2 regions of the Lysinibacillus sp. TE18511 genome follow, and region 1 is predicted to be linked to the other one. Evidence: riboswitches for the same ligand, from Rfam matches in the RefSeq annotation. Region 1 holds a riboswitch; the other holds the start of a gene.
What was found. Region 1 has a riboswitch for thiamine pyrophosphate ahead of thiT (energy-coupled thiamine transporter ThiT). Riboswitches for the same ligand answer to the same signal wherever they lie in the genome.
Positions count from the first base shown of each region.

Region 2: another riboswitch for thiamine pyrophosphate. It lies ahead of thiW (energy coupling factor transporter S component ThiW); the one in region 1 lies ahead of thiT (energy-coupled thiamine transporter ThiT).

Region 1 is NZ_JBSSFD010000045.1:6,731-11,189, forward strand. Features, by position in the region: gene ACVWXS_RS22060 (polyphosphate kinase 2 family protein) at 1-353, opposite strand, end outside; gene ACVWXS_RS22065 (hypothetical protein) at 557-1,270, shown strand; gene map (type I methionyl aminopeptidase) at 1,297-2,052, opposite strand; gene thiT (energy-coupled thiamine transporter ThiT) at 2,331-2,891, opposite strand; TPP riboswitch at 3,049-3,156, opposite strand; gene ACVWXS_RS22080 (hypothetical protein) at 3,281-3,613, shown strand; gene ACVWXS_RS22085 (helix-turn-helix domain-containing protein) at 3,915-4,459, shown strand, end outside.
Region 2 is NZ_JBSSFD010000003.1:178,046-182,504, reverse strand. Features, by position in the region: gene ACVWXS_RS03630 (ABC transporter substrate-binding protein) at 1-358, shown strand, start outside; gene ACVWXS_RS03625 (MFS transporter) at 780-1,976, shown strand; TPP riboswitch at 2,052-2,159, shown strand; gene thiW (energy coupling factor transporter S component ThiW) at 2,584-3,084, shown strand; gene ACVWXS_RS03615 (EVE domain-containing protein) at 3,160-3,621, opposite strand; gene ACVWXS_RS03610 (MarR family winged helix-turn-helix transcriptional regulator) at 3,637-4,065, opposite strand; gene ACVWXS_RS03605 (VWA domain-containing protein) at 4,244-4,459, opposite strand, start outside.

The DNA of each region.
Region 1 (4,459 bases):
CGCTCAACTAATACACGACCATACCAAGAACGATCGAAAATAGCTACTTGCCCATGTTGTGGAAGTTTTCTCCAAAAGCGTTGTAAATAATTGTAGCGCAGTTCATGAGGCTGAGGTGCTGAAATTGGATGTACGACATAACCACGTGGATCAGCACGCTCAATTAGACGTTTAATAGCGCCACCTTTTCCAGCAGCATCCATACCTTCAAACACTAAAATTAGTCCAATTTTATTGTTTAATAAAAACTGTTGAGCATTTAACATTTCATATTGGAGTACTTTTAATTTCTTTTTATACATTTTTTTATCTAGTTCAATTGATAGATCTAGATTATTTAAATTTTGGGTCATTAAAACTTCACTCCTTACAGTTGAATACCCTTATTGTACTAAAGAAATATATGCATGCCTATGCAAATGGTAAATTGTAGATGATTTTGGCGAAATAACACGATACATTGTTGGAATTTTCCGTTATAATGAAATTATTATGTCACAGTCCTATACTTATTTGTCTTTTCCCTATACAATTTAACACGAAGGGAGAGGAAAACATGCCTCGATTTATTTTGATGACAGTAACTTTTATTGTCTCACTTATCCTAACCTTTACATCCTATTTCATGAAAATAAACGGTCAATCTTCGTTAGAAATCTCAAATCGTTTTCCTGTAATATTTGCACCTTTTAATGCTAGCTATGTGATTTGGATTGTGATTTACATGTTACTTGGTTATTGGTTAGTCATGAATATTAAAAAGACAACTATTAAACAGACTGTTCTCTTTAGTAGCATATGTATCATGCAGGCGTTAACAATTGTTGTTTGGCATCACGAACTATTTATCGTGACAATCGCCAGTATGTTTATTTTAGTACTGTATTTATATTTGTTGTACAATACGTATCCTCTCAGCGATAACTCACCTTCAGGTCGTATACCCTTCTCGATTTACTTGGCATGGGTTACATTTATACTAATGACTAACGTAAGCTTTACGCTAACATCTTATCAATGGAACGGTTTTGGCCTTAGTAATCCACTTTGGGCAGTTATTTTACTGACAATCGGAGTCGCAATAGCGCTACATATTCGATTCCACCATTTTGATATTATGTATCCAAGTGTATTTATCTGGTCCTATGTTGGGGTCGCATTACATAATGGTTTGGATGAGCTACTTGTGACAACGGCAGCCTTATTTTTATGTGGTGTGCTACTTGTCGGTATATTATTTATTAAAAAAAATCCTGCCTACCAAAAATAAATTGGTTTGCAGGATTTTTTGCTTTTTTATTGTTCATCTAGTGAAGTTAAAATAATTGGTTTGTCTTTAGTAACGATAACTGAATGCTCAATTTGGGCAACTAATGATTTGTCTGGCGTAACGAATGTCCAGCCATCACCAGCTTCGACAATATGCTCCGCTTTAGCTGAGATGAAGGGCTCGACTGCAAGCACCATACCCTCTTTCATAATTGTAGAATCCCATGCATCATAATAGTTTAAAATATGATTTGGCTCATCGTGTAACGAACGACCTAAACCGTGACCTGTTAGGTTCATAATCACTGTTAAATCATTGGCATATGCTTCACGTTCAACAGCTTTTCCGATTTGGTTTAATTTTGAGCCAGCTTTTACTTTTGTCATTGCACGATCAAAAGCACTTTTAGCTACACGACACAGTTTTTCTTTATCTTCATAGCCTTCACCAACTACAAATGAAATGCCCGTATCTGCAAAGTAGCCATTTAATGAACCAGATACATCAATGTTTACGATATCTCCCTCTTCAATCACACGTTTACCTGGAATACCATGTGCTACTTCCTCATTCACACTAATACATGTGTATCCTGGGAAATCATATTCCCCTTTAGGTCCAGAAATTGCTCCTGCCTCAGCAAACATACGGCCTGCAATTTCATCTAGTTCAAGTGTTGTTACACCTGGTTTTGTAGCTGCCTTCATTGCTTCACGAATTTCAGCACAAATACGGCCGATTTTTTTAAAGGCTTCAATCTCTTCTTGCGTTTTTACGATCATTTTTAACGTCCCTTTCATCTAATATCTATTCATTAATATAACATAACTTTTTATACAAAAAACGCTAAACGCTTTAATTATTATATGCCATTATAAATTGTAAAGTGCTAAAAAACAGGCTCATCATCTTAACGTGTGGTTGATTTCCGTTCCGACTGAGCGCTTTCCTAGGGGCGTACAGTCGGAACGAAGATCAACTTATATACATTGTATACTTTTCAACAAATGTCATCCCTAACTGGCTAAAAAACCCTCCACTCATGTGAAGGGCATAATAATTATGATTTTCGTTGCATTAATTGAGGAGCTGCTGTAAATAACAGGACTCCGACAATTGCTGTTAAAACCGTTGCTGGCAGCATATATGTACCATTATAGATGATTGAATAAATCCATGCATTTTGATCGCCAGCATACTCTGAGAAAAATACAGCGCCAGCAGTTGTATGTGCAGCATAACGTAAAAACCCTGCGAATACAGTTCCTAAAATAATATAAAGCGCCATTTTTGTTTTGTTTAAATTTTTAGCAGCTTCAAGCACTGGTTGGCGAACAACAGCCGCTAAACCAACTACTGTGAAGGCAACACCATAATCGAGTAATCCTTGAAGCCAATGTACAATTGTAGCACCAAACATTGTCTGCATAACACCAATTAGTAAGCCCGTTGTTAGCCCTGGAATAAGGCCCCAACGGAATGCTATTAAAATAATTGGCACCATCACTAGGCTAACAGAGCCACCTTGTGCCCATACTTTAAAGGAAACTTGATCGAGCACAAGGCCAATCGCTGCGAATATCGCAATTTCCACAAGCATTAATAATCGTTTATTGTCCATATTATTCTCTCCTTTGTTCCGATGTAGGATACAAGAGAAGGAATAGAAATGCGCTGATATGTCCCTATCTGACATCAATAGCTTTCATCTTCATTCGGCACGCTTTCGGCTGAATAAAGAAAAACGATGCCAGGACAGAGCCTCACATCGTAAAAGTGTCAGTTTCTATCCACATCCCTACGCAAGCGTTAACTTACAGGTTCAAAGAGTCAAGGCATTACGTGCCCAGTCTCAGCTGACATCATCAGCTCCCCTTGTGGTCGTTACATCTAAATTATTCGAACAACCTCATTGTACGAAAACATGGTGATGATTACAACCTCTTCCAACTTATTTTTTTGAAACTTTGCCGCTTTTCATGCGTAAATATATAAAAAGGAGGTACAACTATGGAGAACCAAAAAATTTTATCTGCCTTTAGTTATCTCAGTATTTTGTTCGCACCTGTTATTGTGCCATTAGTAGTGTACTTTGTTTCAAAAGATGACTCCGTAAAGAAAAACTCTATCCGAGCACTTATATCACATTTAATTCCATTCGTGTTTGGAATTATCTTCTTTGCCGTCTTTGTTTTCTCAACCTTATCATTTAACAATTTTGACTCGAACTCAGACAGCACTACGTTTCTTATCATCTGGTTTGCTTCAATGGCAATTTACTTACTCATCACTCTAGGAATCGTCATTTGGAATATTGTTCAAGCCGTTCGCGTTATCCGATAAGTTTCATTTCGGTATTTAACGGGTAGTACTAATAGTTAAAGGAGCTGTTATTTTTATGAAAGTATCTAAAGTTGTTAAAACCGCCGTAAAATTAGCACCTATCGTGATCCCGATTGTAAAAAAAGTAATCGCTACAAAGAAAGCAACGACTAATCACTCCAAAAACATCTATAAATAGGGTTAATAACAAGAATCTGCTTACTTTTTTCAGCAGATTCTTTATTTTTCGCTAATTAACAGTTCGCTATCTTCTATATGGCACTGTAAAATAAAATTTAGCAATACACATGAGGAGCTGTTTATGATAAATACCGAAAAACAATTAATGAGCTTGGTTAACGCTGCGCAGGTCCTAACCTCAACACTCGATATAGACCAAGTGTTAGAAAAACTTATTAGTGAAGTACTCCATGTGATTAAAGGTGCTGATGCAGGTGTGCTGTTTATGTTAAATACAGAAACAAATCGTTTAATTGCTAAGCATGCTATTGGTTATGATCTAGCTTACTTGAAGAAAATTCACCTTGCCTCAAATGAAGGGATGACTGGAAAAGTATTCTCTCAAAAGAAGGCATTTAGATTCCACTCTAGCGATGATGTAACTGAAAACATGGCCGATTTATTTCCACAGTATGAAGAAAACTATACAAAAGCAGTCGGTGATTTTACTTACCCGAAAAGTGCTGTTTGTGCTCCGCTTCTTGATAAAAGTAATTCATGTATAGGCGTGTTAACGATTGTTAACTTTTCAGGAGATACACAGTTTGAGAATAGTGATTTAACAATGCTACAAGCATTTGCAAATCAGTCCTCGATTGCCATCGAAAATGCAAAATTATTTACTCA
Region 2 (4,459 bases), on a different contig from region 1:
AGCAGCTGACATGATGTCCGAGAACGAAGAGCTAAACTTTGCTGTACCAGAAGAAGGTTCGAACTTATGGTTTGATAATATGGTCATTCCAAAAACTTCGAAAAATATAGATGGTGCACATGCCTTCATTAACTTTATGCTGAAAGCCGAAACAGGCGCTAAAAATGCTGATTTCGTAGGCTACTCTACTCCAAATATTGCAGCAATGAAATTAATGGATCCGGAAGTTGTATCTGATGAGCGTTTCTATCCTTCTGAAGAACAACGTAAAACATTAGAAGTTTATAAAAACTTAGGCCCTGATTATTTAGGTAAATACAATGAACTGTTTTTAGAATTTAAAATGAGTATTCGATAACCTCTATCAATTATGCCTCGGCATAATTGCGTCAGGAATCGACTTTGTGCTTAGGCCTGCACGAGGGCCGACACGATGTCGGTCATTTCGGTAATGCCACAGGACGTGGCGTTTTTACCGATGCAAGTCAGTGTTAAAGCTGTTCTCACGTTACTAACGTCGAGAACAGCTTTTTGCTAGTTTAGATGAGAATAAATGCCCGACAGTTTTGCCGAAAAGTTCGCTATTCCCCCATCAGTGTTTGCTTCAAGGCTTGGCAGTCAGTTGACTTTGAACGGTCAGGAAACTACAAATACCTTCCAAGGCTAAAGCAGTGAGGGTGATCAGTAGCCAATTCCCTTATTTCAGACTTCTAGTCAATAGCAAAGGTACAAGCCTTGTGGTAGACTGTAGTATATTTGATTAAAGAAGGGGGTATTCGATGACCCAGCAGAAGTCCAATAAGGCGGCTTTGTATATTTTAATGTTTAATATGTTTATCGCAATGGGGAGTATTGGAATTATTATTCCTGTTATGCCTGAGTATTTAAAACTATTTGGTGCCGCCGGACAAATTCTTGGCATGTTGATTGCAACGTTCGCCTTGGCTCAATTCGTATTTTCTCCAATTGCTGGGAATCTTTCGGATCAATATGGACGGAAAAATCTCATTATTTTCGGTCTTATAGTTACAGGACTTGCCCAAATTGGTTTCGGGCTTTCTACAGATGTGTGGATGCTCTTCTTGGCACGCTTTTTAGGTGGCGTTGGCTCTGCATTTGTTGCCCCACCTATCATGGCTTTTGTGGCAGATGTTACAACGTATGAAGAACGTGGTAAAGGAATGGGCATGCTAGGTGCATCAATGTCTCTAGGCTTTATGATTGGACCAGGTATCGGTGGATTCCTATCAAAAGTTAGTTTACATTTCCCATTCTATACTGCTGGAGTTGCAGCGATCTTAGCAGCTATTTTATCGTTGTTTTTATTACCTTCCAAGAAACCAAATACAGCGCAAAAAATGCAGAAGCAAGACAACCTTGCAAAGCAAATGGTTCGTTCAGTTCAAATGCCTTACTTTGTAATGCTCGTTATCATGCTTGTATTCTCATTCGGAATTGCTAACTTCCAAACAACATTATCGTTATTTGTTACAGAAAAGTTCAATTACACACCTACTGATATCGCTATTATCTTAGTTGTAGGTGGTGCTTTTGGTGTTGTTGTACAAATGTTTGTGATTACACCACTGTTTAATCGCTTCGGCGAAATGAAAGTAGTGTTAGTCAATTTATTTATTGCCGCCGTATCAATTTTCTTAATTTTGTTTGTGTCTGGCTTTGCGCTTATTTTAGTTGTAGCGACAATCTTCTCTACAGCTACGACATTGATTCGCCCAGCTGTCAACACATTGATTTCGAAGCTTGCTGAGACGGAACAAGGCTTTGCGGCTGGTCTGAACAATGCATATATGAGCCTTGGTAATATGATTGGTCCTGCATTAGCAGGTATATTATTCGATTGGAATATGAACAGTCCTTATATTTTCGGAGCTATTATTTTAATGGCTTGCTTCTTCCTTGCCCTTATTTGGACGATGAAAAAAGCACCACACCTGTTGCATCCTGATACAAAATAGGCAGAAAAATCATTGACTATTTTTGGTAGAATGCTACATTATTATGTAATAAGATAGAATTAAATTAAATTTTTTTATTACCACTAGGGGAGTCTTTAAAAGGCTGAGACGTATATTATCATATACGGACCCTTTGAACCTGATCTAGTTCACACTAGCGGAGGGAAGTGGCGACACTTGCTTTTTAATATGTAAATGCAAGGCCGCTTCCTATTGTTTTTTAGGAAGCGGCTTTTTTTGTAAGTTTACTTTAAGAATGCTCGCCAATCTAGCAACATTATTTCCAAGGTTACTGGTGGGACTCATGGTTTTAGCGGCGATGTTCTCTTGGTTACCGGCGCATCTCGCGGTTTTAGCGGCGCCATTCTCTTGATTACCGGCGCAACTCGCGGTTTTAGCGGCGCCATTCTCTTGATTACCGGCGCAACTCGCGGTTTTAGCGGCGCTGTTCTCTTGGTTACCGGCGCATCTCGCGGTTTTAGCGGCGCTGTTCTCGGTTTTACCGGCTCAACTCACAGTTTTAGCGGCGCTGTTCTCGGTTTTACCGGCGGGACTTCAAATTTACTGGTATTAACAATTAAATTCATATTTCAAAGGAGTAGAAATTATGTCAATCCGAAAATTAACAATCATGGCCTTATTAGTAGCAATTGCCGTAGCAGGTTCTACCTTCGTTTCAATACCAACTGGAATTGCGCGTGCCTATCCAGTACAGCATGCCATTAATGTTATTGGCGCTATCATTCTTGGACCAGTGCCAACCGTTATGGTCGCCTTTATCACAGCAATTATTCGTATTTTAACAGGCACAGGTTCATTATTAGCTATACCTGGCAGCGTCATTGGTGCTTTGTGTGCAGCTCTTGCCTATAAATACAGCGGCAAGATGTGGCTAGCTGGTGTCGGTGAAATATTCGGGACAGGAATTATTGCCTCACTCATTGCAGTGCCCTACGCACATTTATTAATGGGGACATCCGTGGCAGCATTATTTTTTATGCCAGCCTTTCTAACATCAAGTACGATTGGTGCTATCTTAGGCCTTGTCGTAGCTAGCAATTTGCGTAAGACTATATTTGTAACTAACCTTAACACTCTGCTTAAATAATATTTATGGCAATTTAAAAACGTTACTTCCTTAATGGCAATTAATTAAGAAAGTAACGTTTTAATTCAACTAAATTCACCCATACTTTAGCGGCAATCCCATTTCATGAGCAATTAATAAAAAGTCTTTTTTACTTATTTCAAAATGACCAAATCTGAATTTATAACCATATTTCGATTTATCTTCTACAAATTCTAAATAATCTAAGATCCTTTTTATTGGAACAGACTTTGCATCTTTATAAAAGTCTATATCTCTTCTAAAAGGAATAAAATTTTCTGTCATTTGGAACTCGTATATTCGCTCGTCTTTTATTCTTCCAATTGCGGTAAAGGCTCTTACAGGTTCATTACCATCTAAACTGTTTTTAGGAGAATAATATATAATCCAGTCTCCTTTTTTCATTCGTTTCAAAGGTCTTTCTTTACCATGGCACAACTGGCCGAATCCTCCCTCAACCCCTTTTTGCACATGATTAAGAGATACCACGCCAATCCAATATTTCGGTTCTCTTTCAGTCGTAGGATATAGTGACATAGCTTCCACCTCCTTTTATTTTGGCGAACGATTTTCATATACTTTTTTCAATATGTGTTTCAATTGCTCTTGTTCTTCCAATAAAAGTACGTCTAAAACATCATTCTCAGAAATTGAAAGGATCTTCAATAATTCTTCTGCCACATTTTCTCCCTGTTCTGTAAGGCATATTAGATTCTCTCTTCTATTTTCTTGATTTTTCTCTCTATAAACATATTTTCTTTCTTCTAGATCATCGATAAAAAAGCGGACACTGTTTTTATCTATTTTTAAAATCTGCCCTATTTGAATTTGGCTAAGTTTTTTTTCTTTTACAAGAATCATTATTCCAACTTCTCTGGATTTCAATTGATATTTTTCGCTAATATATGTCTCGAGATTTTCCTCTAGAGCCTCCGCTAACTTAAAACTTAGAAAACCAAAAGAATTCATAATATTGGTCATGTTAACTCCTCCAAAATATATAATAGTATTTAAAAATAATAGTAATATTTTATTACTATTATTAATTATTACATTAAATCCCATTAATAACAAGATTAATTTCGCTTTTCATGATTTTACAAGCAAAAAAAACGACAGCTCATTGCTAAAAAAAGCAACGAACCATCGTTTTAAATTATTAAGGTCGTTTTTTCATGCCCTTTAATAGCTGGGCAACGTTTGTGTCTTCTGCCTGTATTGTTTTTTCTTCTACAGTCTGCTCTTTCTTCCTTGGCCTTGTTAGGAAGCTCCATCCAAAGCGTCGAATGGTAATATCGATGAAGAATAGTAGCATACCTGCTAATAGAAGCCATGTTGCAATATTTTGACGTTCCGCACCTTTTTTACTAAACTC